One region of the Streptomyces sp. NPDC030814 genome, then DNA from elsewhere that is predicted to be linked to it. Evidence: riboswitches for the same ligand, from Rfam matches in the RefSeq annotation. Region 1 holds a riboswitch; each other region holds the start of a gene.
What was found. A riboswitch is a leader RNA that binds a small molecule or an ion and turns the genes downstream of it on or off. The one in region 1 is predicted to bind cyclic di-AMP.
Positions count from the first base shown of each region.

Region 2: another riboswitch for cyclic di-AMP. It lies ahead of ACZ43N_RS28215 (transglycosylase family protein); the one in region 1 lies ahead of ACZ43N_RS34865 (M23 family metallopeptidase).
Region 3: another riboswitch for cyclic di-AMP. It lies ahead of ACZ43N_RS00460 (M23 family metallopeptidase); the one in region 1 lies ahead of ACZ43N_RS34865 (M23 family metallopeptidase).
Region 4: another riboswitch for cyclic di-AMP. It lies ahead of ACZ43N_RS19310 (C40 family peptidase); the one in region 1 lies ahead of ACZ43N_RS34865 (M23 family metallopeptidase).

Region 1 is NZ_JBVIDX010000025.1:89,642-97,235, forward strand. It holds partial or broken gene ACZ43N_RS34830 (SCO5918 family protein) at 1-125, shown strand, start outside; gene ACZ43N_RS34835 (hypothetical protein) at 237-596, opposite strand; tRNA gene ACZ43N_RS34840 (tRNA-Met) at 974-1,047, opposite strand; gene ACZ43N_RS34845 (dihydrofolate reductase family protein) at 1,121-2,278, opposite strand; gene ACZ43N_RS34850 (MarR family winged helix-turn-helix transcriptional regulator) at 2,380-2,898, shown strand; gene ACZ43N_RS34855 (GTP cyclohydrolase II) at 3,133-3,765, shown strand; gene ACZ43N_RS34860 (PP2C family protein-serine/threonine phosphatase) at 3,881-4,984, shown strand; cyclic di-AMP (ydaO/yuaA leader) riboswitch at 5,220-5,375, shown strand; gene ACZ43N_RS34865 (M23 family metallopeptidase) at 5,387-6,439, shown strand; gene ACZ43N_RS34870 (aldo/keto reductase) at 6,611-7,555, shown strand.
Region 2 is NZ_JBVIDX010000015.1:143,292-150,885, reverse strand. It holds gene ACZ43N_RS28230 (hypothetical protein) at 1-1,178, shown strand, start outside; gene ACZ43N_RS28225 (cytochrome P450 family protein) at 1,175-2,476, shown strand; gene ACZ43N_RS28220 (transglycosylase family protein) at 2,659-3,678, shown strand; cyclic di-AMP (ydaO/yuaA leader) riboswitch at 3,861-4,059, shown strand; gene ACZ43N_RS28215 (transglycosylase family protein) at 4,064-4,744, shown strand; gene eno (phosphopyruvate hydratase) at 5,165-6,445, shown strand; gene ACZ43N_RS28205 (FtsB family cell division protein) at 6,656-7,132, shown strand; gene ACZ43N_RS28200 (DUF501 domain-containing protein) at 7,166-7,594, shown strand, end outside.
Region 3 is NZ_JBVIDX010000001.1:117,045-124,638, forward strand. It holds gene ACZ43N_RS00450 (M16 family metallopeptidase) at 1-534, shown strand, start outside; gene ACZ43N_RS00455 (M16 family metallopeptidase) at 531-1,919, shown strand; cyclic di-AMP (ydaO/yuaA leader) riboswitch at 2,120-2,295, shown strand; gene ACZ43N_RS00460 (M23 family metallopeptidase) at 2,308-3,093, shown strand; gene ACZ43N_RS00465 (GntR family transcriptional regulator) at 3,283-3,987, shown strand; gene ACZ43N_RS00470 (HPr family phosphocarrier protein) at 4,178-4,459, opposite strand; gene ACZ43N_RS00475 (bifunctional acetate--CoA ligase family protein/GNAT family N-acetyltransferase) at 4,642-7,548, shown strand.
Region 4 is NZ_JBVIDX010000008.1:192,349-199,942, reverse strand. It holds gene ACZ43N_RS19345 (adenosylmethionine--8-amino-7-oxononanoate transaminase) at 1-155, opposite strand, end outside; gene bioB (biotin synthase BioB) at 148-1,383, opposite strand; gene ACZ43N_RS19335 (8-amino-7-oxononanoate synthase) at 1,583-2,710, shown strand; gene ACZ43N_RS19330 (DUF397 domain-containing protein) at 2,768-2,992, opposite strand; gene ACZ43N_RS19325 (helix-turn-helix domain-containing protein) at 3,016-3,873, opposite strand; gene ACZ43N_RS19320 (ATP-binding protein) at 4,121-4,579, shown strand; gene ACZ43N_RS19315 (DUF6328 family protein) at 4,551-5,126, opposite strand; gene ACZ43N_RS19310 (C40 family peptidase) at 5,245-5,718, opposite strand; cyclic di-AMP (ydaO/yuaA leader) riboswitch at 5,722-5,920, opposite strand; gene ACZ43N_RS19305 (hypothetical protein) at 6,264-6,581, opposite strand; gene ACZ43N_RS19300 (ATP-dependent Clp protease proteolytic subunit) at 6,589-7,230, opposite strand.

The DNA of each region.
Region 1 (7,594 bases):
CGGCGCGGATGAAGTCCTCCGGGGCATGGCCCGGCTCGGCTTCACCTGCCGCACCCTCCCCCGAGGCCGCACCCGCGCGCGTCGAAAGCCCGTTCCAGCGGGCCTCCGTGATGCTGGGCACCCCCCGGTCCGTCCGACGGGACAGGCGCGAGCCGAACAGAGCCAGTGAGGGCCCGACCGGCGCGCGCCGGTCGGGCCCTCAGTGCGTGCCGTGCCGCTCCCGGTGCGCCGGTGGGTCAGTGGTCGGAGTAGCTGAAGTCGCCCATGGTCCAGGCATTGACGTCCTCGATCGCGACGCGGTACATCCCGCCCGTCTCCGGGATCCCCACCGTCCCCTGCAGGATTCGGGCGACATGGAAGTGCAGATGGGTGGGTGGCCCGTCCTTTTTCGCGGGGGTGTCGAAGACGGCGGAGAACTCACCGAGGTGAGTGGAATCCGTCAGCACCTCCGACACCCTCTGCCTCCACATGGCTTCGGGAGCCAGTCGACCGGTGATGACAGCACCACCGGTGACCACGGTCAGGGACATCTGATTACTCTGCCCGGACTCCACAAGGGTGGCGATTTCAACGATCAGCTCGTCAGGCTTCGGCATGAGACCGGATTCTATGCACCGGCCCGTCCGGGCGGCTTGGGCGGTGGCTCCACCGGGCAGGACGACGACGGGCGCTCAACGAGGCGGGGATCGTCGCGGCGAGGAGTCGGCGACGCAGCGTCGGTTTGATCGGCTCGACCAGGTCGGCGGCCCACTCGACGAGGTCGGCAACCAGCGCCTACCACCCCATGGCACGGTCACCGCCCCGGCCTGCGACACAGCGGCCTGGGCCGGCTTCGGCCGGCTCGGGCGCTGCTGCGATTCTCTCGGTATCGGCCCGGCCGGCAGGGAACCGTCGACCACCCGCGTCGCCGCGCCGGAGCCGTACAAAGACCCGGGGCCGGAACCCTTTCGGATTCCGGCCCCGGGCCATTCAGTAGCGGGGACAGGATTTGAACCTGCGACCTCTGGGTTATGAGCCCAGCGAGCTACCGAGCTGCTCCACCCCGCGTCGGTGAAACCAGTGTACGTCATGCGGGGGACCCGAAGCACACGCCTTTGTCGAGACCCCGCGCACACGCTCCTCACCCCACCAGATGCCGGTTCGGCTCCTTCGCCCGCTCCTGGTACTCCGGCAGGACGACGACCTCCGCCCCTTCCTCCGACAGCACCGCGTTGCCCACCGTCGCGTCCGGTACGAACGTGTCCGGCTCGCGCCAGGCCGTGACGACGCGCCGTACTCCGGCGTCGAGGATGAGGCGGGCGCAGGGGGCCGGCCGGGAGGCGCGGCGGGCGCAGGGTTCCAGGCTGCTGTAGACCGTGGCGGAGGCGAGGCGCGGGTCGGTGGGGTCGAGCTTGGCGAGGGCCGCCTCCTCGGCGTGGGCGACGGGGTCGCCGGCCTCGCGGGAGTGGCCGCGGGCCAGCTCCGTACCGTCCGCGGCGACCACCACCGCGCCCACGCTGAACGCCGTCCCGGAGGGCGGGCACTCGGCGGCCAGTTCGCAGGCCAGAGCCAGCCAGTGGCGGTCGGCTGCCGAGACGGCCGGGCCGGTGCCGGGGACCGTGGGGAGGTAGCGGATGAGGACGACGTCGCCGACCGGCCGCGTCTCCAGCAGCCGCAGCCGGCTCTTCGGGCCACCGGGGTACGCGCCCGTCCCGAACATCCGCGGGGCCTCGGACTCCCCCACGAACACCGGCGCGACGGCCAGCTGCAGTTCGTCCGCAAGGCCCTGCTGGAGCAGTTGGGTGTGAACGCGTCCGCCGCCCTCGACCATCAGGCGTCCCACGCCGCGTACGTCGCCGAGGTGGTCGAGGACGGCGGGCCACTCCAGGTCCGGGCCGAGGGAGACGACGTCCACGCCGGCAGGGCCGGCCGGCAGGCCCAGTGTGCGCAGCCGTTCCGCGCCCTTGTCCGTCGTGTACACCACCTTCTCGCCTCCCGTGTGCCAGAACTGGGCCTCCGGGTCCAGATCGCCGGACGCGCTGACCGTGACCTTCAGCGGGTACTCCGGGAGCCCGGCGGCGACGCGGGTGGCGCGGCGTTCGGGGGAGTTGACCAGCAGCCGGGGGTTGTCGGTGCGCAGGGTGCCGGCGCCGATCAGGATGGCGTCGCTGGCCGCCCGCACCTCGTCGACCCGGTCGAAGTCGGCCGGGCCCGAGAGGAGCAGCCGTTCGGGCCCGGTGTCGTCCAGGTAGCCGTCGAGGGAGACGGCGGCGGACAACAGGACGTAGGGCTGGGGCATGGAGACGCTCCCTGACTGGCTGGCCGGCGCTGACCGACACCGATGGACTGACTGACCGGCTGGGCTTGGTTCAAGTTTTAAACAATAACTACACTGTACGTATGACGACCCGCTGGCTCACCCCCGAGGAACAGCGTGCCTGGCGCGCGTACCTCGCCGCGAGCACCCTCCTGGAGGACGCGCTCGACCGGCAGCTCCAGCAGGAGGCCGGCATGCCGCACCTCTACTACGCCGTGCTGGCCGTGCTCTCCGAAGCGCCGGACCGTCGGATGCGGATGACCGATCTCGCCGAGCACGCGAAGATCACGCGCAGCCGGCTGACCTACGTCGTGACCCGGCTGGAGAAGGACGGGGTGGTCCGGCGCGAGAACTGCAAGTGGGACAAGCGGGGGAGCATCGCCGCCCTCACCGATGAGGGTGCGGCCCTGCTGGAGCGGCTGGCGCCGGGCCATGTGGAGGCGGTCCGCAAGGCGGTCTTCGATCACCTCACCCCCGAGCAGGTCGGCCAGTTCGAGGAGATCTGCTCGACCATCGCGGCGGCGATCGAGGGTGAGGACGCCCGGCAGAACGGCCCCGACGACCTGCCCTGGCGCCGCCGGTCCTGCTCATCGGGCCAGTGACCCCGGCTGCCGACCGGTCCCGGCCCGCCGCCGGTCCCGTGTCCGTCCGCACCTCGCTCTCGCCCCCGCCCCGCCGTTCGGTCGCGGGCGGCGTTCGCTGTTCCCCCGCACCCCCGAATGTGACGCATCCCAAAACTGGTTGCTTGAAATTTGAAGCAGGGGATAGAGTCGCGGCGAGCGCTGTGATTCAAAACTGAAGCACAGCGGCAGTCGATCCAGGACCGGAGAACCCGCATGCCCGACTTCCCCGCTGCCACCCCGCGTGCCCGCGTCCGGGTACCGCTGCGCTTCCAGGACGGCTACGGCGTCGACGCCGAGATGGTCACCTTCCACGGCCTCGTCGACGGCCGCGAGCACCTGGCGATCGTGCTCGGCGATCCCGCCCCCGGCACGGCCCCGCTGGTCCGGATGCACTCCGAGTGCCTGACCGGCGACGTCTTCGGCTCGGCGCGCTGCGACTGCGGTCCGCAGCTGCGGGAGGCGGTGGAGCGGATCGCGGACCGGGGCGGGGTGCTCCTCTACCTCCGCCAGGAGGGCCGCGGTATCGGCCTCTACAACAAGCTCGACGCGTACGCCCTCCAGGACCAGGGCCTCGACACCTACGAGGCGAACACGGCCCTCGGGCTGCCGGAGGACGCCCGCGACTACACGGCCGCGGCCCAGATGCTGGGCGCCCTCGGCATCGACGAGCTGGACCTGCTCTCCAACAACCCCGACAAGGCGCAGCAGCTGCGCGACCTCGGCGTCGGTGTCCGGCACCGCGTCCCGACCGGCGTCTTCACCACCGCCCACAACGTCCGCTACCTCCGGGCGAAGGTCCTCACCACCCAGCACACCCTGCCGCTGGCGGAACTGACCGCGGGCTGACGGCCGACGCGTGGTCAACCGGTGCCGCAGGCCGCCCGGACACCCACTCGGCCCCTCCGGCTGGCCCTCCGCCGACCGCCCCGCGAATCTGGGACGGGTGGGGCAGCCAGAGGGTGTGAAGAGGCCGGACGGCCGGCGGTTCTTCTATGCCGGCGCCCTCGTACGGGCGCTGCCCGCCCTCCTCGTCGTCGGCGGCCTCTGCTACGACCACTTCATGCCGCGGGAGTTCACGGCCGTCCCCTTCTTCACCGCCGCGCCCCTGGTGGCCGCGCCGCTGCTGTCCCTGGAGGGCACGGTGGTGACCGGCGCCGCCTCGCTCGCCGGCATCGTCACCGTACGCCTGCGGTACGGGGACTCGGGGCGGGCGGACGCGCTCACGGAGATCGCCACCGTGGCCGTCGTCGCCGTACTGGCCGTGGCCATCAACCGGCTCGTCCGGCGCAGCGACGCCCGCCTCGCCACCGCCCGCGAGATCGCGGAGGCCGCGCAGCGGGCCGTACTGCCGAGGCCCCAGGAGCGGCTCGGCGGGCTGGAGATCGCGGCGCGGTACGAGGCCGCGCAGGCCGACGCCTCGATCGGCGGCGATCTGTACGCGGTGCAGGACTCGCCGCACGGCGTACGGCTGATCGTGGGGGACGTACGCGGCAAGGGGCTGGGCGCGGTGGCGGCCGTGGCGGTGCTGATCGGCGCGTTCCGGGAGGCGGCCGAGCAGGAGACGACCCTGGAGGCCGTGGCCCAGCGGCTGGAGCGGGCGCTCGCGAGGGAGGTGATCCGGCGGGACGCCGCACGGAGGGACCCCACCGTGCCGTACGAGGGGTTCGTCACGGCCGTCCTCGCTGAGGTCCCGCACGGCGCCGGGCTGGCCCGCATCGTCAACCGGGGTCATCCGGCCCCGCTGCTGCTCCACGCCGACGGCGGTCTGCGCACCCTCGACAGCCCCTGGGCCGCGCTGCCGCTCGGTCTCGGCGAGCTGGGAACCTGGCCGGACCGGGCGGAGGAGACCGTGTTCCCGGCTGGTTCGACCCTGCTCTTCTACACGGACGGGCTGTCCGAGGCGCGCAACTCGGACGGCGTCTTCTACGATCCGGCCGCTCGGCTCAGCGGCCGTACCTTCCCCGGCCCGCGCGCCCTGGTGACGACGCTCGCCGAAGAGGTCCGCGAGCACACCGGCGGCGGGACGACGGACGACATGGCGCTCCTCGCCGTACACCGTCCCTGAAGGGAATCTCACTCAGCGTGCACAGTCAACCTCCCTCCGCATAGAATCTGACACTCAGTCAGGAAGGTCGGGGCTCCCGAGGCGAGGTCAACTCGCCCGATTTCCACCCCTCATGACCCGTTGGTCCAGTGCAAAAAGCCGAACGATCATCTAGAACCGCTTGGAATGCCGCCCTCGCGTCTATTAACGTTCGATAACGCAGCGCGGTCGTCCCAGCCGTCACAAGAGGCGGCTCCGTGCTCACGCGCCGAATCCCGTAGGGAACCGGGGAACCACCACCCTGGGGTGAATCGCGCGGAAACCGTCGTGCAAGCACGTGTGGTTTACGCGCGTAGGAGACCTTCCGCTCCGAACCCGTCAGCTAACCCGGTAGGCCAGAAGGAAGGAAAGGAGTACGCCCACGTGGCGTCCAACCGGTCCGCGACCGAAGCCCCGTTCGTGCCAAGCCAGCGCAGCAGTGAGTCCGAGACCTTCGGTTTCGGCAGCTACGACAGCGACAACGAGGGCCCCTTCCAGGAGTGGAACCCCACCGCGGAGTCCCTCCGCCCCGTCCGCGGCCGGCACCGTGTGGCCAAGACCAAGCAGCGCGGTGGGTTCGCCCGTAGCTCCACGGTTCTCGGCGTCGGCGTCATAGCCGCCGTCAGCGGCGCCGGCATGGCCAGCGCCCAGAGCGGCAAGGCCCCGGTGGCCATCTCCCTGCCGGACCTGCCGAACGTGGGCTCGGTCTTCGAGGAGGACGACGCCGCCGACGAGCCCGAGAGCTCCACCGCCCCGCTCAGCAGCGCCGGCCTCATCGCCGCGGACACCCAGCAGGGCGCCACCGACGCCGGCGAGGCGCTGCGCGCGCGCATCATGCAGCAGGCCGAGTCCCAGCAGGACGCGTTCGACCTGAAGACAGCCGAGGCCGCCCAGACCGCCGCCGCGAAGAAGGCCGCCGAAGAGGCCGCCGAGGAGAAGAAGGAAGCCGAGGCCAAGGAAGCCGCCGCCAAGAAGAAGGCGGAGCAGGAGGCCGCGGAGAAGGAGGAAGCCGAGCGCCTCGCCGCCCTGGCCAAGCAGTTCACGCTTCCGACCTCCTCGTACACCATCACCTCCACCTTCGGCCAGGCCGGCCCCTACTGGTCCTCCGGCTACCACACCGGTCTCGACTTCGCCGCCCCCACGGGCACCCTCATCAAGGCCGTCCACAGCGGCACGATCACGCAGGCGGGCTGGGACGGCTCGTACGGCTACAAGACCGTGCTCACCCTCGATGACGGCACCGAGATCTGGTACGCCCACCAGTCCTCCATCGGCGTCAGCGTCGGCCAGAAGGTCGCCACCGGCGACGTCATCGGCCGTGTCGGCGCCACGGGCAACGTCACCGGTGCCCACCTCCACATGGAGGTCCACCCCGACGGCTCGACCACCGGCATCGACCCGGCGGCGTGGCTGCGCAGCAAGGGCCTGAGCATCTAGCGTGTCGCCCCCCTGAACAGATGTGACGCCGCGTGAGGCCGAGAGGCCTGACGCGGCGTTCGTCATGCCAGGCCCGCCGCCCCGCGTCGCTGCCGAGAGAATCCCACCCGTGTCACCCGGCGTTCACACGACGCGGAATGCCACGGTCCGGACCGGTGGTTGAAACAGGACATGACTTCTCTTCGCAAGCTGGGCACGTCCGACCTCGAGGTCTTCCCGCTCTCCCTCGGCGGCAACGTCTTCGGCTGGACGGCGGACGAGACACAGTCCTTCGCCGTCCTCGACGCCTACGCTGCCGCAGGCGGCAACTTCATCGACACCGCGGACTCCTACTCCGCGTGGGTCGAGGGCAACCAGGGCGGTGAGTCCGAGACGATCATCGGCAAGTGGGTGAAGGCCCGGGGCAACCGCGCCGACGTGGTGATCGCGACGAAGGTGAGCCAGCACCCCGAGTACCAGGGCCTCTCCGCCGCCAACATCAAGGCCGCCGCGGACGCCTCGCTGGCCCGCCTGGGCACCGACTACATCGACCTCTACTACACGCACTTCGACAAGCCCGAGGTGCCGGTCGAGGAGATCATCACCGCCCTGGACGACCTGGTGAAGGCCGGCAAGGTCCGCGCGATCGCGGCGTCCAACATCACCCCGGAGCGTCTCAGGGCCTCCCTGGACTTCTCGGCCCGCGAGGGCCTGGCCCGCTATGTGGCGCTCCAGCCCCACTACAACCTGGTCTCCCGCGACACCTACGAGGGCGCCCTCCAGTCGGTGGCCGCCGACGCGGGCCTCTCCGCCGTCCCCTACTTCGCCCTCGCCAAGGGGTTCCTCACCGGCAAGTACCGCCCCGGCACGACCGTCGACAGCCCCCGCGCCGCGGGCGCCGGCGCCTACCTCGACACCCCGAGGGGCGCCCGCGTCCTCACCGCCCTGGACGAGATCGCCCAGTCCAGGAACACGGAGATCGCCACGATCGCCCTGGCCTGGCTCACCGCCCAGCCGACGGTCACCGCCCCCATCGCATCGGCCCGCACCACGTCCCAACTCCCGGCGCTCCTGGCGGTGGCCGACGTAACCCTCACCGCCGAGGAGCTGAAGAGCCTCACGGAGGCGTCCGCGTAGCCACCAGCCCGTTTCCTCCCCAGCCCTCGGCGGCACGAC
Region 2 (7,594 bases), on a different contig from region 1:
TCCGGGCCGCCGTCGACCTGGCGCGGTGCGGAGTGCGGGGCGCCGTACCGACCGAGCTGCTCGCACAGGTGCAGGAGCAGTACGGCACGGAGGAGCGCGAGTCGTTCGAGGACGCCCTCACCTGGGCCACGACCCGCATGTTCGGGGTCTCGGGCCTGCTCGTGGCCGGTGACGAAGACGGCACCTTGCGGGCGTACGGGGCGCTGGTCGCGGAGGCGCTGCGCGCGGAGGATCTGGAGCCGGTGCCGGACGCGGTGTGGTGGCTGTTGCTGGACGCGGCGCAGGGCGGCGCACGGATCGACCGCGAGGCCGTGCTGGACGCGGCCCGTGCGGCGCTGCACCCGCGGATCGAGGCGGGCGACACGGACCTGATGGTCGCCCTCGCCGAGCGCGTGGGCGGGGACGAACGCGCGGACCTGATCCGCCGGGCCGCGGAGGCCGGGCACCGCGAGGCCGCCGAGGAGTGGGCGACGCACCTGGTGGAAGCCGGTGACGAGGCCGCCGCGATCCGGTATCTGGAGATCGCCGCCCAGGGCGGAAGCGTCGAGGCGGCGCGCGAGGCGGGGCGGTTGCACCGCGAGCGCGCGGAGCTGTTGCTGCGGAAGGCCGCCGAAGCAGGGGACGGGGCGGCGGCCCACGAGCTGGGCGAACTGCTGCTGGGCTCCGGACAGGTTGACGCGCTGCGCTGGTTCGTCAGGGCGGTCCGGGCCGGTCACGAGGAGGTGTCCACCAGCCTGGGTCGGGCCCTGTACTACCGGAGGAGCAAGGACGCGGAGTTCTGGCTCCGCCGCGGCGCCGCGCTCGGCGACGCCCACGCCGTGCATGCGCTCGCCGCGTACCTGCACAGCCTCGGCGACCACGACGAGGAGGCGGAGCGGCTCTTCCGCGAGGCCAAGGAGGCGGGCCACCCTGCCGCGTCCCGCCATCTCGCAGCCCTCCTCCTCCGCGTGGGCGACGGCCCCTCCGACGAGGTGAGGCACCTGTTCCACGAGGACGCCGCACTCGGCAGCGGCGACGCCGCCTACTGGCTCTCGCTGCACCTGCGCCGGCGCGGGGACACCGGCGAGGCCGACAAGTGGTTGCACAAGGCCGCCGACCTGGACCACTACCACGCGCTGCGCGACCTGGGCCTGCTGCCCGTACCCCCCGACGACCAGCCCGATACCGTCGAGGAGTGACCAACCAGCCCCACCCTCCGCACTCCCGGCCGCAGCCGGCGCCCGCCCCGGCGCCCGCCCTGTTCACCTGGGAGTTCGCCACCGACCCGTACCCCGCCTACGCCTGGCTCCGCGAGCACGCCCCCGTGCACCGCACCAAGCTGCCCAGCGGCGTGGAGGCCTGGCTGGTCACCCGGTACAAGGACGCCAAGCAGGCCCTCGCCGACCAGCGCCTGTCCAAGAACCCGGCGCACCACGACGAGCCCGCGCACGCCAAGGGCAAGACCGGTATCCCCGGTGAGCGCAAGGCCGAGTTGATGACGCACCTGCTGAACATCGACCCGCCGGACCACACCCGGCTGCGCCGCCTCGTCTCCAAGGCGTTCACGCCCCGCAGGGTCGCCGAGTTCGCACCCAGGGTCCAGGAGTTGACCGACGACCTGATCGACCGGTTCGTGGAGCGGGGAGAGGCCGATCTCATCCACGAGTTCGCCTTCCCGCTCCCCATCCACGCGATCTGCGACCTGCTCGGCGTCCCACGGGAGGACCAGGACGACTTCCGGGACTGGGCGGGGATGATGATCCGGCACGGTGGCGGGCCGCGCGGCGGCGTCGCCAGGTCGGTGAAGAAGATGCGCGGCTATCTCGCGGACCTCATCCATCGCAAGCGCGAGGCGCTCCCCGCCGAACCCACCCCCGGCGAGGACCTCATCTCCGGTCTCATCCGGGCCTCGGACCACGGTGAGCACCTCACCGAGAACGAGGCCGCCGCCATGGCCTTCATCCTTCTGTTCGCCGGGTTCGAGACCACCGTCAACCTCATCGGCAACGGCACCTACGCCCTCCTCACGCACCCCGAGCAGCGCGCCCGACTCCAGGCCTCCCTCGCCGCGGGCGGAAGGGGCCTGTTGGAGACCGGCGTCGAGGAACTCCTCCGCTACGACGGCCCCGTGGAGCTCGCCACCTGGCGGTTCGCCACGCAGCCGCTGACCATCGGCGGGCAGGACATCGCCCCCGGCGACCCCGTGCTCGTGGTACTCGCGGCGGCCGACCGTGACCCGGCCCGCTTCGCCGACCCCGACACCCTCGACCTCTCCCGCCGTGACAACCAGCACCTCGGCTACGGCCACGGCATCCACTACTGCCTGGGCGCGCCCCTGGCCCGGCTGGAGGGGCAGACTGCGCTGGCCACACTCCTCACCCGTCTGCCCGATCTGCGGCTCGCGGCCGATCCGTCCGACCTGCGCTGGCGCGGCGGGCTCATCATGCGTGGATTGCGCACGCTTCCGGTCGAATTCACACCGCGTCAGGGCGGTTGAACGGCGCGTACGGTACCCGGAACAGCGGCAGAACATGACACACCCTCAAGTTCGTGATCTTCACGTGATCTCCGCTGCATTAACTTGTGACAACTGATCGTCTGCGGCTACGTTCACACGGCAGTGCGAAGGTTGGTCACATCCTTCGCGCAGCTCACTGCTGTCGCGTGAAAGGCAATCGCATGCTCTCCGGGAACGGTCGTCACCGTCGCCCCCGTCAGGCTCCGGCACTCCTCGTGGCGGCCGGAGTGACCGGCTCCGCGATCGCGATCCCGCTCCTCGGCGCCACCGGCGCGAGCGCGGCCAGCGGAACCACCTGGGACCAGGTGGCGGAGTGCGAGAGCGGCGGTTCCTGGAGCGCGGACACCGGGAACGGGCGCTACGGCGGCCTCCAGATCTCCCAGTCCAACTGGGAGAAGTACGGCGGCCTCAGTTACGCGACCAGCCCCGACCAGGCCAGCCGTTCGCAGCAAATCGCGGTCGCCGAGAGGATCCTCGCCGACCAGGGTGTCGGCGTCTGGTCCACCTGCGGACTCCTCCACAACCTCGACGGCGACTCCACCTCGGCCGACGTGGACACCGGCGTCGCGGAAGATTCGTCCGGTTCAGGCGATTCGTCCGATTCATCCGGCTCATCCCGTAACTCCACCAAGTCCGACGACTCATCGGATTCCTCCGACCCATCCGGTTCGCCCGGTTCGGTCGACTCGTCCTCGGATACCGCCGAGGGTTCCGCCAAGGCCGACGCGGGCGCAGGGGACTCCGTCGACATCTCGGACTCCGACCGCAGTGGCGGGTCGCGGGAATCCGGCAGCTCCTCCACGGCCGACGCCCGCCGCGGTGACTCGGGCAACTCCACGCGGACCGATACCCCTTCCACCAGCGATGACGCGGATGCCGGCACCGGTCGTCACCGTGGCGCGAGCGCGGAGGAGGGTGTCGACACCGACGCGGCCGGCTCGCGCGGCGACACCTCCTCGGGCCGGCACGCCTCCCGTGGCGGCGACGCCTCCCGCGAGGCCGTCGACGGCTCGTACACCGTCCGCCCCGGGGACAGCCTGACGGCCATCGCCGACTCCCTTGAGGTGAGCGGCGGGTGGCGGGAGCTGTACGCCGAGAACGAGCGCACGGTCGGAACCGACCCGGACCTCATCCTTCCCGGTCAGACCCTGGAAGTCAGTGCCGAAACGGGCGAAAAGTAGCGGCAGTTCCGGTCATGGTTCGCCCGTTAATGCCCGTTTTGATCTCGGTGGGAGATGAATCACAGACCCCCTGATCGTCTTTGAAATTCGGCGAATCACGTGTTTACGGTCGTGACCGCTCGCCACAGCGGGCCCTTGCGGTCGTCACGCCGAATCCTGCCGACGGCCGCTCGGAACAGTCGTCGCGTCAAGCGCCGTAGGCAGGAGCGGGGGACCCAAGGTTTGCGCCGGGTCCGGCGGTTGAGGCCCTTCGGGGTCAGACCGCCGGCACCGGCTCGGGGTGAAGCCGCATACGTGAGCCGGGAGGCGAGCGGATGCGGCCGGGCAACTCAACCGGCCCGAACCCGACAGCTCACCTCGTAGGCGTCGGTGAGGGGATCACTCCATGCTGTCTTCCAGCAAGGGCAAGCACCGCCGTCCGTCCAAGACCGCCCGCGCCATCGCCGTCGCCGGTGTCACCGGCGCCGCCGCGATCGCCGTCCCGCTGATGGCGGCCGGCAGCGCCTCCGCCGCCACCGCATCCGAGTGGGACGCCGTCGCCCAGTGCGAGTCCGGTGGCAACTGGTCCATCAACACCGGCAACGGCTACTACGGCGGGCTGCAGTTCTCGGCCTCCACCTGGGCCGGGTACGGCGGCACGCAGTACGCCTCCACCGCCGACCAGGCCACCAAGGCGCAGCAGATCGCCGTCGCCGAGAAGGTTCTCGCGAGCCAGGGCAAGGGTGCCTGGCCGGTCTGCGGCAAGGGCCTGTCCAGCGCCTCGTACGACGGCGCCGCCGCCTCCTCGGGCAACTCCGGCTCGGAGTCCTCCTCCTCTTCCTCGCAGGAGAGCACCCAGGACACCCGCGCCTCGCGTTCCTCCGGGCGCGCCACCGTCGAGACCCCGACCGGCAAGAAGGTCAAGAAGGGCGACGGAGAGTACAAGGTCGTCAGCGGTGACACCCTCAGCAGCATCGCCGCGAAGAAGAACGTCAAGGGTGGCTGGGAGAAGCTCTTCGAGCTGAACAAGGACATCATCGACGACGCCGACTTCATCTACCCCGGCCAGCAGCTCCACCTGAGCTGACGGCCGGTCCCGACGGTCGCCGCGGCCGGGCCCATGGGTCCGCCGCGGCCGGGCCGGGACACCGGTTCGGCCGGGCCGAAAAAATGGCCGCTCCCCGGCTGAACCGTGGCCCGCTCACGGCCGTGTCCTCCTTTGTGAGGACCTCGTGAGGGCCGTCCCCCGTCCCCACGGGCCCCCCGCCCCGGTGCGCATTCCCCCGTACGCACCGGGGCGGGGTTTTTCGTGCCCCGGACCGCCGTCGCTCCCCCTTCTGTTCACTTTCCCGCCCACCCCCCTTTGTTCCGAGCCGAAACAATGGGTACGGTCTGTCTGTCCACGGGACGGTCGGTCGGCTGCCGACGGCCCCGGGGCGGTTAGGCTCTAGTCGCATGGCCCTCGCGGCCCCGCACCAATGCGTCACATCCCAAGAAGGAGATGCTCGTGCCGTCCATCGACGTCGTCGTAGCCCGGGAAATCCTGGACTCCCGAGGCAACCCCACGGTCGAGGTCGAGGTCGGCCTCGACGACGGCAGCACCGGTCGTGCCGCCGTCCCGTCCGGCGCCTCCACGGGCGCCTTCGAGGCCATCGAGCTCCGTGACGGCGACCCCAACCGCTACCTCGGCAAGGGCGTCGAGAAGGCCGTCCTCGCCGTGATCGAGCAGATCGGCCCGGAGCTGGTCGGCTACGACGCCACCGAGCAGCGCCTGATCGACCAGGCCATGTTCGACCTGGACGCCACCGACAACAAGGGCTCCCTCGGCGCCAACGCCATCCTCGGTGTCTCCCTCGCCGTCGCCCACGCCGCCTCCGAGGCCAGCGACCTCCCGCTCTTCCGCTACCTGGGCGGCCCGAACGCGCACCTGCTGCCCGTTCCGATGATGAACATCCTGAACGGCGGCTCGCACGCCGACACCAACGTGGACATCCAGGAGTTCATGATCGCCCCGATCGGCGCGGAGTCCTTCTCCGAGGCCCTGCGCTGGGGCGCCGAGGTCTACCACACCCTCAAGAAGGTGCTGAAGCGCAAGGGCCTGAACACCGGCCTCGGCGACGAGGGCGGCTTCGCCCCGAACCTGGACTCCAACCGCGCCGCCCTCGACCTCATCCTCGAGGCCGTCAACGAGGCCGGCTACACCCCCGGCGAGCAGATCGCCCTGGCGCTCGACGTCGCCGCCTCCGAGTTCTACAAGGACGGCGTGTACGTCTTCGAGGGCAAGGAGCGCTCCGCCGCCGAAATGACGGACTACTACGCGGAGCTCGTCGACGCGTACCCGCTCGTCTCCATCGAGGACCCGCTGTTCGAGGACGACTGGGACGGCTGGAAGACCATCACCGAGCGCCTCGGCGACAAGGTGCAGCTCGTCGGCGACGACCTGTTCGTCACCAACCCCGAGCGCCTCGCCCGCGGCATCGAGGAGGGCGCGGCGAACGCGCTGCTCGTCAAGGTCAACCAGATCGGCTCGCTCACCGAGACCCTGGACGCCGTCGAGCTGGCCCAGCGCAACGGCTTCAAGTGCATGATGTCCCACCGCTCCGGCGAGACCGAGGACGTCACCATCGCCGACCTCGCCGTCGCCGTGAACTGCGGCCAGATCAAGACCGGCGCCCCGGCCCGCTCGGACCGCGTCGCCAAGTACAACCAGCTCCTGCGCATCGAGGAGATCCTCGACGACGCCGCGGTGTACGCCGGCCGCAGCGCCTTCCCGCGCTTCAAGGGCTGACCGGTCCTTCCCCACGTCCGCTCCGCGGACCACGGGCACAGCAAGGGCTGACCGGTCCTTCCCCACGTCCGCTCCGCGGACCACGGGCACAGCAAGGGCTGACACCAGCAGGGCGGCGGCAGCAGGCGTCGCACGTACGTCCCCGTACCCGGTCCCGTACCGTGTGCGGGGACGTACGCACGTAGGGCCCGCAGGAAGGGGAAGGGGGACATGCCCGTGAAGGACCGGGACCGTTTCTCCACCGCGACCAGGCTGAAGCTGCTCGGTGAGCAGACGGCGGCCCGGGTCTACCGCTCCCAGACCCGGCGCCAGGCCCGTCGCTCCCGGCTCACCGGCCGGGCCGCGCTGCTCGCCCTCGTCCTCTGCTCGATGATCGTGGCCCTCGCCTACCCCATAAGGCAGTACGTCTCCCAGCGCGCCGAGATCGCCGACATGCGGCGGCAGCGCCAGGAGGCGCGCGAGCGCGTCGAGGAACTGCGTGACCTCAAGGCGCGCTGGCAGGACGACGCGTACGCCGAGCAGCGCATCCGGGAGCGGCTGCACTACGTCATGCCGGGCGAGACCGGCTACATCATGATCCACCCGGACGCGGCGAAGCAGTCCCGTACGACGCAGGGGGCGGCCCGCGTCCCCTGGTACACCAACGTCTGGGACGGGGTCGACAAGGCCGACGCCGCCGACCAGTAACCGACCAGAGCTCCAGAGGACTTACGTACAGGTATGGACACGCCCCCGCCCTCCACCGCGCGCACCGAGCCCACCGACGCGGACGTCGAGGCCTTCCAGCAGCAGCTCGGACGCCCGCCGCGCGGACTGCGCGCGATCGCCCACCGCTGCCCGTGCGGGCAGCCGGACGTCGTCGAGACGGCGCCACGCCTGCCGGACGGGACGCCGTTCCCGACGACGTACTACCTGACGTGTCCGCGGGCCGCCTCGGCGATCGGCACACTGGAGGCGAACGGCGTGATGAAGGAGATGACCGAGCGGCTGGCCCGGGACGAGGACCTGGCCGCCGCGTACCGCGCCGCGCACGAGGACTACATCCGGCGGCGCGACGAGATCGAGGAGCTGAAGGGCTTCCCGAGCGCGGGCGGTATGCCGGACCGGGTGAAGTGCCTGCACGTCCTCGTGGCGCACTCGCTGGCCGCC
Region 3 (7,594 bases), on a different contig from region 1:
GGCGGCGGGGAGTCCTCCCGCCTCTACAACCGGCTCGTACGCCGAGACCGCACGGCGGTGACGGCCGGCTTCGGCCTGCTGCGTCTGGTCGGCTCCCCCTCCCTGGCGTGGATGGACGTGAAGACCTCCGGCGACGTCGAGGTGCCCGTCATCGAGGCCGCCGTCGACGAGGAGCTCGCCCGATTCGCCGCGGAGGGCCCCACGGCCGAGGAGATGGAGCGCGCCCAGGCCCAGTTGGAGCGCGAATGGCTGGACCGGCTCGGCACGGTCGCGGGCCGCGCCGACGAACTGTGCCGCTACGCGGTCCTGTTCGGCGACCCCAAGCTGGCCCTGACCGCCGTCGACCGTGTGCTCGACGTGACCGCCGAGGAGGTCCGGGAGGTCGCCCAGGCGCGCCTGCGGCCCGACAACCGCGTGGTGCTCGTCTACGAGCCCGTCGCCGGCGACGAAGCCGACGAGGAGGCCGCCGAGGCCGAGACCCCGGCGACGGACGCCGACGCAACCACCGACGAGACCGAGGAGTCGGCGAAGTGACCGAGCTCGCGACCATGGACTTCCACCCGCAGCCCCAGGCCGGCGAGGCCAGGCCCTGGGCATTCCCCGCGCCCGAGCGCGCCACCCTGGACAACGGCCTGACGGTGCTCCGCTGCCACCGTCCCGGCCAGCAGGTCGTCGCCGTCGAGGTGCTCCTCGACGCCCCCCTGGACGCCGAGCCCGCCGGCCTCGACGGCGTCGCCACCATCATGACGAGGGCCTTCTCCGAGGGCACCGACAAGCACTCCGCCGAGGAGTTCGCGGCCGAGCTGGAGCGGTGCGGCGCCACCCTCGACTCGCACGCCGACCACCCCGGCGTACGCCTCTCCCTCGAAGTCCCCGTGTCGCGGCTGGGGAAGGCGCTCGGCCTGCTCGCCGACGCACTGCGGGCCCCGGCGTTCGCGGACAGCGAGATCGAGCGGCTCGTGGCCAACCGGCTCGACGAGATCCCCCACGAGACCGCCAACCCGGGCCGCCGGGCCGCCAAGGAGCTCTACAAGCGGTTGTTCCCCGCGGGCTCCCGCATGTCGCGCCCGCGTCAGGGCACCGAGGAGACCGTCGCGCGCATCGACTCCGCGGCCGTACGCGCCTTCTACGAGCGGCATGTCCGCCCGGCGACGGCCACCGCCGTGGTCGTCGGCGACCTCACCGGAGTCGACCTCGACGCGCTGCTCGGCGACACCCTGGGCGCCTGGACGGGCTCTCCGGCCAAGCCCCGCCCCGTGCCGCCGGTGAGCGCCGACGACACCGGGCGCGTCATCATCGTGGACCGCCCCGGCGCCGTCCAGACGCAGCTGCTCATCGGCCGTGTGGGCGTCGACCGGCACGACCGGGTGTGGCCGGCCCAGGTGCTCGGCACCTACTGCCTCGGCGGCACCCTCACCTCCCGTCTGGACCGCGTCCTGCGCGAGGAGAAGGGCTACACCTACGGCGTGCGCGCGTTCGGCCAGGTGCTGCGCTCGGCACCCGACGGCTCCGGTGTCTCGATGCTCGCCATCAGCGGTTCCGTCGACACACCGAACACCGGTCCGGCGCTCGACGACCTGTGGACGGTGCTGCGCACGCTCGCCGCGGAGGGGCTGACGGACGCCGAGCGGGACGTCGCCGTGCAGAACCTCGTCGGGGTCGCCCCCCTCAAGTTCGAGACGGCGGCGGCCGTGGCGAGCACACTGGCCGACCAGGTCGAGCAGCACCTGCCGGACGACTACCAGTCGACGCTGTACCGACAGCTCGCCGCCACCGGCACCGTGGAGGCCACCGCGGCCGTCGTGAGCGCCTTCCCGGTGGACCGTCTGGTGACCGTCCTCGTCGGTGACGCCGCGCAGATCGAGGAGCCGGTCAGGGCCCTCGGCATCGGTGAAGTCACCGTCGTACCCGCCGAGTAGAGACCGGCGCGCAGACGGGAGACCGAGGGCCCCGGTGACGGAAGAGTCGCCGGGGCCCTGTTTGTCCCTATTCATGGGGGAGGTTGCACGTCTGCCCTGTGGCGTACGCTACAAAACCCGTGATGCGTTTGTTATTTCGGAGGCGACCCGCTTAGCGTCGGTCCGGCTGTTCGCCAGCAGTTCGCCGCATCCGCGGCACCGGACAGTCATCGCCGAGTCCCCCGTACGGCGCGAGCCAGGGGAGCCGGGGACCCAACCGCAGTCCCTGGGGTGAATCGGGTGCCCTTCGCGAGCTTCGCGAAACGAGGGGTGTCCGTAGGAGACCTTCCTGCTCCGAACCCGTCAGCTAACCCGGTAGGCGAGAGGGAAGGAAAGGATCAGCCACTCCATGGGGTTCACCCGCGCTCCCGGGAAACACCGCCGTCCCGGCCGAGTGAAGCGCACGACCACGAGGACCGTGGGCGTCGCCGCTCTCACCACCACCGGTGTCGTCGGCACCGTGGCCGTCCCGGCGCTCGCCGCGGAGCCCGCGCCCGAGCAGACCGGACTGAACCAGATCATCGTCCTCGGGGACACGGTCGCCGAGCAGGTCGACGCCCAGGCCGCCGCCCAGCAGCAGGCCGCAGAAGTGGCCGCCGTCAAGCAGAAGGCACAGGAGGAGGCCCGCAAGGCCGCCGCCGAGAAGGCCGAGCAGGAGCGCGCCGCCGCCAAGGAGCGCGAGGAGATCAAGGCACGTGCCGCCCGCGCGGCCGAGCGCAAGCGCCTCAACTCCTACGTCGCCCCCATCAGCGGCTCCTACATCTCCACCGGCTACAAGTCCGGCGGCGCCGTCTGGTCCTCCGGCAGCCACACCGGTGTCGACTTCCACGCCGCCTCAGGCACGGCCGTCCTCGCGGTGGGCGCCGGCACCGTCGTCGAGGCCGGCTGGGGCGGCGCGTACGGCAACAACGTCGTGATCAAGATGAACGACGGCACCTACACCCAGTACGGCCACCTGTCGTCCATCGCCGTCTCCGTCGGCCAGACGGTCACCGCCGGTCAGCAGATCGGCCTCTCCGGGGCGACCGGCAACGTCACCGGCCCGCACCTGCACTTCGAGGCCCGCACGTCGGCCGAGTACGGCTCGGACATCGACCCCGTCGCGTACCTGCGCTCGCACGGTGTGAACGTCTGACGAAAGCGTCACCCGCCTCAGGAGGCCCCGGCTCACCGAGCCGGGGCTTTCCTTGTTGTGGGGCACCTCCTGTCCAAAAAATATCCATGGATTCCGGCCTGCCATCGGAAATTCCGGCTCGCTGCAATAGAGTCGCCTGAACACACGTCAATCAAGGACGTTTCACGGGGATTAAGGCGGAGGTCGGTCATGCGTATTCCGGCGCACTCGGTATGCACGGCGATCCGTGATGACATCGTCGCGGGTGTCTACGAGCGCGGCAGCCGTCTCACCGAGGAACTGCTCGCGCGCCGTTACGGCGTCAGCCGCGTCCCCGTGCGCGAGGCACTGCGCACGCTGGAGGCCGAAGGCTTCGTGGTGACCCGCCGGCACGCGGGCGCGTGCGTCGCCGAGCCGACCGAGCAGGAGGCCGCCGACCTGCTGGAGATGCGCATGCTGCTGGAGCCTCTCGGTGCCGCCCGCGCCGCCCAGCGGCGCACGGAGGCACACCTCAAGGTCCTGCGCGGCCTGGTCAGGCTGGGCCAGGAGCGGGCCAGACGGGGCGGCAGCGAGGATCTGCGCTCCCTGGGCGGCTGGTTCCACGAGACGCTCGCCCAGGCCTCCGGGAGCCCCGCCCTGACCTCGACGCTCGCCCAGCTGCGGCACAAGATCGCCTGGATGTACGCGGTCGAGGCGCCGGCCAACCCCGTGGAGTCCTGGGCGGAGCACGGCGGCATCGTGGACGCCGTGGCGCGCGGCGACAGCGAGCGCGCGCGGACGATCACCGCCCAGCACACGGAGCGCGCGACCTCGGCGCACCGGCTGCGCTTTCCCGGCCGGCCCGCCGCGGCGGAGCGGCAGGACCGTGTGAGGACTTCGCAACAACCCGTAAACATGCCGAGTCTGCGGCATTAACACGAGGGCCGTATACAAAGAAGGCGTGAATTGGAGGGGCGTTATTTCTGCTGCCCGCAGACGGATTTCCCGACGCCGCAGACCGATTTACCGGCGCCGCTTCCCATGGAAATACGAAGGGCCCGCCCGATAAATCGGACGAGCCCTTCAGTGCTGCCGCGAGCGGCCTTTCAGGCCTTTGTCGCGCGGGTCAGACCGTCTCGGGAAGCTCCTCGAGCCCCTCGGCGACGAGCTTCGCCAGACGGTCGAGCGCGGCGTCCGCGCCCTCCGCGTCGGAGGCGAGGACGATCTCCTCGCCGCCCTGGGCGCCCAGACCCAGGACCGCCAGCATGGAAGCGGCGTTGACGGGGTTGCCGTCCGCCTTGGCGATCGTCACGGGGATACCGGAGGCCGTGGCGGCCCGGACGAAGATGGAAGCGGGGCGGGCGTGGAGGCCCTCGGCCCAGCCGACGTTGACGCGGCGCTCAGCCATGTGATGCTGCCCTTCAGGTGTGTCTCGGGTATCTCGAAGAGGTCTAGACCGGGTTGTCTAGACCAGTTTCCCATATCGTGAAGCGTCACCGGAACGGGCCCACGGCCTGACCGCGCACCGGCTGTTGTGTTTCCCCAGACTGTCCCGCGCCGTAGCCGGACGCGAGCCGTACTCTGGGGCCCATGCAGACCTCGTCGGACCGGCATGAGTACCCCGCCCACTGGGAGGCCGACGTGGTGCTGCGCGACGGCGGCACCGCACGCATCCGGCCCATCACCGTTGATGACGCCGAGCGCTTGGTCAGCTTCTACGAGCAGGTCTCCGACGAGTCGAAGTACTACCGCTTCTTCGCGCCGTACCCTCGCCTGTCCGCCAAGGACGTCCACCGCTTCACGCACCACGACTTCGTGGATCGGGTGGGGCTCGCCGCCACCGTCGGCGGCGAGTTCATCGCCACCGTACGCTATGACCGCATCGGCGCCGACGGAATGCCCGCGTCGGCCCCCGCCGACGAGGCCGAGGTCGCCTTCCTCGTCCAGGACGCCCACCAGGGGCGCGGCGTCGCCTCCGCCCTCCTGGAACACATCGCCGCCGTCGCCCGCGAGCGCGGCATCAGGCGCTTCGCCGCCGAGGTGCTGCCCGCCAACAACAAGATGATCAAGGTGTTCACCGACGCGGGGTACCAGCAGAAGCGCAGCTTCGAGGACGGCGTCGTACGTCTGGAGTTCGACCTGGAGCCCACCGACCGCTCCCTCGCGGTGCAGCGCGCGCGGGAGCAGCGCGCCGAGGCCAGGTCGGTGCAGCGGCTCCTCGCCCCCGGCTCGGTCGCCGTCATCGGCGCCGGGCGCACACCCGGCGGAGTGGGCCGCAGCGTCCTCGCCAACCTCCGGGAGGCCGGCTTCGCGGGCCGGCTCTACGCGGTGAACAAGGCCGTGCAGGAGAAGGAGATCGACGGGGTCCCGGCCCACCCCTCCGTCCGTGACATCGAGGGCCCCGTCGACCTCGCCGTCGTGGCCGTCCCCGCCGCGCAGGTCCCCGAGGTCGTCGCCGAGTGCGGTGAACACGGAGTGCAGGGCCTCGTGGTGGTCTCCGCTGGGTACGCCGAGAGCGGCCCCGAGGGGCACGAGCGCCAGCGTGAACTCGTCCGCCTGGCACGGGCGTACGGCATGCGCATCATCGGTCCGAATGCGTTCGGCGTCATCAACACCGCCCCTGATGTACGGCTCAACGCCTCGCTCGCGCCCGAGATGCCGCGCTCCGGGCGCATCGGTCTCTTCGCCCAGTCCGGCGCCATCGGTATCGCTCTGCTGTCCCGGCTGCACCGGCGCGGGGGAGGGGTCACCGGCGTGACGGGCGTGTCCACGTTCGTGTCGTCCGGCAACCGGGCGGACGTCTCCGGCAACGACGTCATCCAGTACTGGTACGAGGACCCCGACACCGATGTCGTGCTGATGTACCTGGAGTCCATCGGAAACCCGCGCAAGTTCACCCGCCTCGCCCGGCGGACCGCGGCGGTCAAACCGCTCGTCGTCGTCCAGGGCGCACGCCATGGGGCCGCACCCCCGGGGCATGCGGTGCGCGCCACCCGGCTGCCCCACGCCACCGTGTCCGCGGTGCTGCGGCAGGCGGGGGTGATCCGGGTCGACACGATCACGGAGCTGGTGGACGCGGGGCTGCTGCTGGCCCGCCAGCCGCTGCCGGCGGGCCCGCGGGTGGCGATCCTCGGGAACTCGGAGTCATTGGGGCTGCTCACCTATGACGCGTGCCTCGCGGAGGGGCTCCGTCCGCTGCCGCCGGTCGATCTGACGACCGCCGCCTCGGCGGACGACTTCCACCGGGTGCTGTCGGGCGCCCTGGCGGACGACGCGTGCGACGCGGTCGTCGTGACGGCCATACCGGCCCTCGGGGAGATGTCCCCCGATGACGCGGCCCTCGCCGAGGCGTTGCGCTCCGCGGCGGAGGTGAACCCCACGAAGCCGGTGCTCGTCGTCCACGTCGAGCTGGGCGGTCTCGCCGAGGCACTGTCGGCCGCGGCGAGCACCGCACCCCAGTCCGGCGACCGGACCCCCGCCGCCACGAGCGGTGCCCCACAGCCCCAGGCCGCCCCGGACCAGGGGGACACCCGTCGCCCCGCGGGACTGCCACCCACCGTGGCGACGGGCACCCCGACGGCGCCCTCGTCCGCCGCCCCCGGCGCCCGCCCTCTCGCCGCCGACCCCGCCGGCTCCCGGCTCATCCCCGCCTACCCCGCCGCCGAGCGGGCCGTTCGCGCGCTCTCCGAAGCCGTGAAGTACGCGCAGTGGCGGCGTGAGGCGGCGGAGCCGGGCAAGGTGCCCGAGTACGAGGACATCGACGAGAAGGGGGCCGCGCGGCAGATCGACGAGCTGCTCGCGCGGGGCGAGGGACTCACCCTCGGCGCGGCGGAGACATGCGCCCTGCTCGCCCGGTACGGCATCCGGGTCCGGGAGGCGCGGCCCGCTCCCACCCCCGACGAGGCGGTGGCGGCGGCCGAGGCGATCGGCTACCCCGTCGCGCTCAAGACGACCGCCCCGCACCTGAGGCACCGGGCCGACCTGGGCGGCGTACGCCTCGATCTGGCGGACGAGGAGCAACTGCGGCGTGCGTACGCGGAGTTGACGGGGCTGTTCGGCGGGCCGGAGGAGCTGCGTCCGGTCGTCCAGGCCATGGCCCCGCGCGGTGTCGACACGATCGTACGGACAGTGGTCGACCCGGCGGCCGGAGCGGTGCTCTCCTTCGGGCTGGCCGGGCCGGCGTCGCAGTTGCTCGGGGACATGGCGCACCGGCTGATTCCGGCCACCGAGCGGGATGCCGCCTCACTGGTGCGATCGATCCGGACGGCACCGCTCCTCTTCGGTTGGAGAGGTTCGGCGCCGGTCGACACCGGCGCCCTCGAAGAACTGCTGCTGCGGGTCTCCCGGCTGGTGGACGACCACCCCGAGGTCGTGGCCGTCTCCCTGGAGCCGGTCGTCGTCGCCCCGCACGGGCTCAGCGTGCTCGGCGCCACCGTACGGCTCGCCCGGCCGCCCGCCCGCGACGACCTCGGCCCGAGGACGCTCCCGGTCTACTGACGGCGATCAGCGAGGGGAAATCGGAGCGCCGCGCAGGCGGATCTGT
Region 4 (7,594 bases), on a different contig from region 1:
TCGCCCGAGCCGTCGGCGAGCCTCAGCCGGACGCCGCTCGCCGACTCCACCACGAGCGGCTCGACCCGGCCCGGCATCGGACCGTAGGGATGCCACACATGCCGCCGGTCGAGGTCCAGCAGCTCGGCCACCCTCGGGTCGGGCGCCTCAGGCATTGGGCGCGAGATCCGTTCCGGCACCCCGACGGCGTACGGCGACCAGATCCGTACGAGCCTCGCCCGCCTGCGGGGCGGACGCGGAGGCCGCGGGGGCCGCTGAACCGCAGACGCCGCCCCCTTCGTGGGACCCGCATCCGCCGCCGCTCCCGTGCGACCCGCAGCCGCCGCCCTCGTGCGATCCGCACCCGGCGCTCTCGTGTGCCCCGCAGCCGCCTCCGGCCGCCCGGTGCTGCGGCAGCGTGACCTGGTCGGCCCCCTCCACCTCGAACCCGGCGTCCGCGATCATCTCCAGGTCGGCCTTGCCCGCCTGGCCCTCGCTGGTGAGGTAGTCGCCCAGGAAGATCGAGTTGGCCAGGTGCAGTGCGAGCGGCTGCATCGTGCGCAGATGCACCTCGCGGCCACCCGCGATCCGCACCTCGACGTCCGGGCAGACGAACCGCACCATGGCGAGGATCCGCAGGCACCGCTGGGGCGTGAGGTTCCACTCCTTGGCCAGCGGGGTGCCCTCGAACGGGATCAGGAAGTTGACCGGCACCGAGTCCGGGTCCAGTTCGCGCAGCGAGAAGACGACGTCGACCAGGTCCTCGTCGGTCTCACCCATGCCCGCGATGAGGCCCGAGCACGCCGACAGACCCGCCGCGTGCGCCTTCTGCACGGTGTCCACCCGATCGGCGTACGTGTGGGTGGTCGTGATCTCCCCGTACGTCGACTCCGACGTGTTGAGGTTGTGGTTGTAGGCGTCCGCCCCCGCCTCGCGCAGCCGTTCGGCCTGGCCGTCGGAGAGCAGACCCAGACAGGCGCACACCTCGACGCCCTCGTTCTGCTCCTTGATGGCCTTGATGGTGCCCGCGACCCGGTCGACGTCCCGGTCCGTCGGGCCGCGTCCCGACGCGACCAGGCACACCCGCTTGGCACCGCCGGCCAGTCCGGCCGCCGCGGCCTTGGACGCCTCGTCGGGCTTGAGCCAGGTGTACTTGAGGATCCCGGTCGTCGAGCCGAGCCGCTGGGAGCAGTAGGAGCAGTCCTCGGGACACAACCCGGACTTCAGGTTGACGAGATAGTTCAGTTTCACCCGTCGCCCGAACCAGTGCCTGCGCACCTTTCCGGCCGCGGCCACCACGTCGAGCAGGTCGTCGTCGGAGGTGCCGAGGACGGCGAGCGCCTCGGCACGGCTCAGCGGCTCGCGCCGGAGCCCCTTGTCCACCAGCGTGTTCAGCAGGTCCATGAGAGCCGATCCTGTCCTACCGGACCGCTCCCGGCCAAGGAGACTTCGGACAACAGAGTCGGATCGACGTGTGGGTATCGCCACATCGTGAGCGACCGGTCGTCCCGTTAGTGTCTGTGCACTGCCTACAAAAGCCCCGGGCCCGCCGCCACATGGCGCACCGGCACCGAGGGCTGCCCACGCGACCCCCGGAGGACTCATGGCGTTCGGCTGGATCGACGAGCAGGCGTCGGCGCGCCGCCGCGCCGGGCTCGTACGGACCCTGCGCCCCCGCCCCGCCGACTCGCCCCTGCTCGACCTCGCGAGCAACGACTACCTGGGCCTGGCCCGCCACCCCGAGATCGTCGAGGGCGCCGCCGAGGCGGCGCGCACCTGGGGCGGCGGGGCGACGGGCTCCCGGCTCGTCACCGGCACCACCGAACTCCACGGCGAGCTCGAGCGCGAACTGGCCGCCTTCTGCGGCTTCGAGGCCGCCCTCGTCTTCTCCTCCGGCTACGCCGCCAACCTCGCGGCCGTCACCGCGCTCGCCCCGCACGACTCGCTGGTCGTGTCGGACGCGGGCAACCACGCCTCCCTGATCGACGGCTGCCGGCTGGCCCGCGGGACCACGCAGGTCGTCGCGCACGCCGACCCGGACGCGGTCCGCAAGGCGCTCGGCACGGCCAAGGGGCCCGCCATCGCGGTCTCCGACACGGTGTTCTCGGTGGACGGCGACGCCGCCCCGCTGGCCGGACTGGCCGCCGCGTGCCGCGAGTACGGCGCAGGGCTCGTCGTGGACGACGCCCACGGGCTCGGTGTGCTGGGCGACGGCGGCCGGGGCGCGCCGTACGCCGTGGGGCTGGCGGGCGCACCCGATGTCGTCGTGACGGTCACCCTGTCGAAGTCGCTGGGCAGCCAGGGCGGTGCGGTCCTCGGACCGGCGCGGGTGATCGACCACCTGGTCAACGCCGCCCGGACGTTCATCTTCGACACGGGGCTCGCCCCGGCCGCGACGGGCGCGGCCCTCGCCGCGCTCAGGCTGCTGCGCCGTGAACCGGACAGGGCCGCGCGGGCTCGTGAGGTGGCGCGGGCCCTGCACACACGGCTGACGGCGTCGGGCCATGAAGCGGTGCGGCCCGACGCCGCCGTGGTGTCCGTACGGGCGCCGTCCCCGGATCAGGCGGTGCGATGGGCGGCGGACTGCCGGGCGGCGGGTCTCGCCGTCGGCTGTTTCCGCCCGCCGTCGGTGCCCGACGGCATCTCCAGGCTGCGGTTGACCGCCAGGGCGGATCTCACCGAGGCACAGATTTCCCGAGCCGTGGACATCATCGGCGATACGCGACCGTGAGTCGGCGTCGCGGCCGTGCGTCGCCGGAAGCGGAACCGAAAGCGCTGTCGGTGATGCTCACCGAAGCGTGGTGATGAATCCCTCCCATGCCTCGGGGGTGAACAGCAGGGCGGGCCCCGCCGTGTTCTTCGAGTCGCGCACGGCCACCAGTCCGGCCAGCCGGCCGGACCCGGGACGGGCCGTTTCCACACAGTTGTTCATCCCCGTGCTGCGGCTGCTGCGCAGCCAACGCACACCGCGCAGTGCGGTACTGGTGGGTACGTGACGAGGCAGAGCTGACATGGCGCCTCCTGACGCGCCGGAAGCTAGCCCTGAGCCAGTCCGGCGATGTAATCCGACGATTCCTCGGGCGAAAGGGCGTGGATCTGAAGGGTGTTGAAGGCCTCGACATAAGCCCTGAGGTCTTCTTTCCGCTCGAGGTAGAGGCTACTCGTCAAGTGGTCGAGAACAACCACGTCCCAATCGGACGTGCTTCGAAATGAGAAAATCACGAAGGGTCCCGTGAGGCCGATGTGCGCCCCGGCAGTGAACGGCAACACCTGCAGCCTCACCTGGGGGAGGCGCGCCGCGTCGACCAGCCGCTCCAGCTGACGGGCCATGACCTCGGGTCCGCCGACCTCCCGCCGCAGAACGCCCTCGTCGAGCACGACGCTCAGCTCCATCGGGGGATGTCCGCGCAGGACGTCCTGCCGCGCGAGCCGCACTTCCACGAGCGCGTCGAGTTTGTCGTCTTCCAGCCCCTCCACAGCGGCCCGTGTCACCGCTCGGGCGTACTCGGGGATCTGCAACAGTCCCGGCACGACCGACGTCTCCAGGGTGCGCATCCCGCTGGCCTGCGACTCCAAACTGATGAAGTCGCGGTACGTCGGCGGCAGCACCCCGCGGTAGGCGTGCCACCAGTTGTGCCGCCCGCCACCGTCCTCGGAGCCGGCCAGCGCCAGCAGCAGTTCCCGTAACTCCGTGTCATCGACCGCGTACGCGTCGAGGAGCCTGCGTACGTCCGCCGGCTTCACCCCGCTGGCGCCCGTCTCGATCCGGCTCACCTTGGACTGGTGCCAGCCCACGAGATGGGCGGCCTGGATACTGGTGATGCCGACGCGGGTGCGCAGGAGGCGCAACTCGGCACCGAGCTTGCGGCGGCGCACCGCCGGACCGTACTGCATGGGGGTTCTCCTTCCGCCCGGCGCGCGAAGTCGGGTGACGGTAGAGGATGGCCCGAGAGGCCCCTCGAATACGGTCGGCCGTCGGAGAGTTCACCGCTTCGAGCGACAGATATATGCATATCTTGGTGGATCGCCACCCGTGACGGCCCAGGTAGTGGCAGTCTGGCGCGAAGCACCAGTCCGGGACCGTACTCGAATCATCCGCTCCCAGTCGGACACCGGTCCCGTGGGAAAGGGACGCCTCGCCATGGCAGATCACCAGGAAGCATCCGTCACTCTGCCGAGCGATCCCGCCTCGGTGTCCGCGGCCCGTAGATATGTCGCCACCGTGCTGGCCGAATGGGGTCTGCCGAGCGACACGGACATCGCGGACACCGTGCGCCTGATCGTGTCCGAACTCGCCACCAACGCCGTTCAGCACACCTTCGGTCAGTCACCCACGTTCACCGTGGACCTCGCCCTCGACCGGGACGAGCACCTGCACATCGGCGTCACGGACAGTCATCCCCGCTTCCCGAAACGTTTGCCCGCAGCCGTCCAGCAGGACAACGGGCGGGGGATGGTCATCATCCGCTGGCTGACCGCCGAGTGCGGCGGCAGGCTGAGCGTGAGACCCACGCGGGAGGGGGGCAAGACGGTGGCGATCGACCTTCCGTGGACCGTGCCCGTGCAGCCGGTCAGGACAGGCGGTCCGCAGGAGCCCTGACGGAGTCCTCCCTCTGCGGTGCGGGGACCGCCCCCTTGCGGCGGGGCGCCGGCATCGTCGTACGGCTGTCGCGGCCGGAGCGCCCAACGAGCTTCGGGAGCAGGCCCCACAGCAGCAGACAGCCGATGAGAGTGCCACCGCCGGCGGCGACGCCCGCGGCCCGGCCGAGTGTCACGTCCACGACGAGCAGTACCGATCCGGCGAAGGCCGGCATCAGCACCCACAGGCCGACGCTGGCCAGCCTGGAGGAGACCCGGACGATGGTGGGCTTGGCGTTCTGCTGGAAGAGCGAGCGGTGCAGGGCTGCCGGAGCCGTGAAGAGCGCCGCCGCGAGGACGGCGAGCAGCAGCGTCGTGACGTAGGTGGCGCGCTGGACCGCGTCGAGGTCCGGGAAACGCGGTGTGAAGGCCAACGTCAACAGGAACGCGAAGAGGATCTGCACCCCCGTCTGGGTGACCCGCAACTCCTGCAGCAACTCGGAGAAGTTGCGGTCGGCCCGTTCGAGAGGCGTCTCATTGCGATCGGGGCTGATGCGTTCGTCGGCCATGGCTGTACGGGTAACCATTCGGGCCCGTGTCACGCCTCCCGGGGAGGGGGCGGAGGATGGTTCGGGGTTACTCGGGAGCGGCCGAGGGGCGGCCGTCATGCCGGCCGCCCCCGATGGGTCAGCGGACCCGGCCGTACCAGACGCTCTTCGTCCAGATCTTCTGCAGCCGCACGACGTCACCCGTCTTCGGCGAGTGCCAGATCTTTCCCTTCCCTGCGTAGATACCGACGTGGTAGACGTTCGACCCCGAGTGGAAGAAGACGAGGTCTCCGAGCTTGCGGTTGCTCGCGGAGACGTGCTTCGTCTTGTTGTACTGCTGCTGGGCAGTACGGGGCAGCTTCTTGCCCGCCTTCTTGAACGAGTAGAGCGTCAGCCCTGAGCAGTCGAACCTGCTCGGGCCCGTCGCGCCGTACCGGTAAGGGGAGCCCTTCTTGGAAGCCGCGACCTTGAGTGCCTTCGACGCCACCGTGGCGGCCTCGGCATCGGCTGCGACGCCCGGGACCATGATGCTGCCGCCGACGGCGGCGATGGTGAGAGCCGAGGCCGTGCCGGCCCGGGTCAACAGCGACGGGACACGATTGAGCGCAGACATGCGCAACCCTTCGTCAGCCGCCTGTGAAGGATGACCTGTCGGATTCGGGCTGGCGAAGTTGCCCGGCCGCTGACGCGGCTTCACCCCAAGGGCTGCTCGGCCCGGTCATGGCGTGACCGTCCCGGCGACCCGTCGTGCTTGGGTCCTCCACTCCTGCCGATCCACTCCTGTCGACCGGTCATCCGGACGGCGGCAGGACTCGGCGTCCGCCCGGATCGCCCCGCCGCTGCGGCGGGGGCTTGTCGTCAGGAAGGGATCTTGACGCACGGAAGTCCGAAAATCCCAACGGAATCGGGGATTTGTGGTGTTACTCACCACTCGCCCGTTCGGGTGGACAGACCATTTTCGGCTGTTCTGTCCAAGGAGCCGAGGACGTCCGTACCAGCATCGGAACGACCGGTTCCGGCGCTCTCGTAGGTGCGGTGCGCAACTCGGGTACTCCTTTGGGCGGATGGGCCGATGGGTGGTTCCGCGTAGGCCGTCCGGTGGGCCGAAGCCCGGACCGGAGGTCCCGTCAGGAGTACGGCGGACGACCGGTGATCGGTTCAGGCGGGTGAGTCCTCGGGTTCCGGCGGAAGGGTGACCCGGGCCGCCCGGCGTTCCCCGTCCAGGACCCGCAGTGCTCGGGCGAGGGTGGGGGCGTGCAGTTCGCTCTCGCCACGTGTGTGCATCAGTTCGAGTGCGTCGCGCAGCGCCGTCGCCCTGGCGACGAGGGCCTGTGCGGCCCGCAGCCCGCGGTACGTGTCGCCGGGGCGGGCCGGATTGATCCGGCCCAGCAGGTCGACCACGTCCAGATAGCGGTCGATCAACTCCGCCTCGGCGCACGTCAGTGCGGGCAACGGCGGCAGCTCGGGGGGAAGCATCGGCGATTCACCTCGCGCCGGGGAGCGCCGACGAGCCCTTGCGGCCCGGCACGATGCGGTCCGCGAGGCCGTAGTCCACGGCTCCTCGCGCGTCGAGGAACGTGTCCCGCTCGATGTCGGTGCTGATCCGCTCGTGGCTCTGCCCGGTGTGCCGTACGAGCATCTCCTCCAGGCTCCGGCGGTTGCGCATCAACTCGTCCGCGTGGATCGCCAGATCGCTCGCCTGTCCGGTGACCGGCCCGGCCGGAGCCGGCTGATGGATCACCACCTGCGCGCCCGGCAGCACGGACCGCTTGCCGGGGGTGCCCGCCGCCAGCAGCACCGCGGCGGACGCCCCCGCCCGGCCGAGACAGACGGTCTCCACGTCGCAGGTGACGAACCGGATCGTGTCGTAGATGGCTGTCATCGCGCTGAACGAGCCGCCGGGGGAGTTGATGTAGAGGGAGATGTCCCGCTCCGGGGACTGGTACTCCAAGTGCATGAACTGTGCCATCACGTCGTTCGCCGACGTGTCGTCGATCTGCGTCCCGAGGAACACGATGCGCTCTTCCAGCAACTTCGCATACGGATCCATCGTTCGGTGACCCGCACTGGTGCGCTCGGTGAATTCGGGGAGCACCTGGCGGGCCGACGGGTGGTGCGCGGGCATGGGAGCCTCCTCTGATCGACAACTGTAAAAAATGTACAGGATGTACGTCTCTTGTCGGAGGGTGCTCGGCTGACAGCGAAAATCCCCGCGGGGCGCGGCTCCGCGGGGATCGGTCTCGGTGGGCGTCGGGTCAGTTGAGCGGGGCGGGGGCCGGGGTTGCGTAGAAGGTGACCGGGGCTGGCCGAGGCTCGCGGCGAGTTCGTTCAGGGCGTTCGCCACCTCGAGCGCCGAGACCCGCTGCGCGGCAGATGCGGGACTGGCTCTCGTCCGCGGTCCCGCTCCCGGCCGCTCGGGCCGGCCCTCCGGTGAACAGGGCCGTCCCCCACGCCGCCGTCCCTGTGCATCCGAGCGGTGCGCGTCTGGA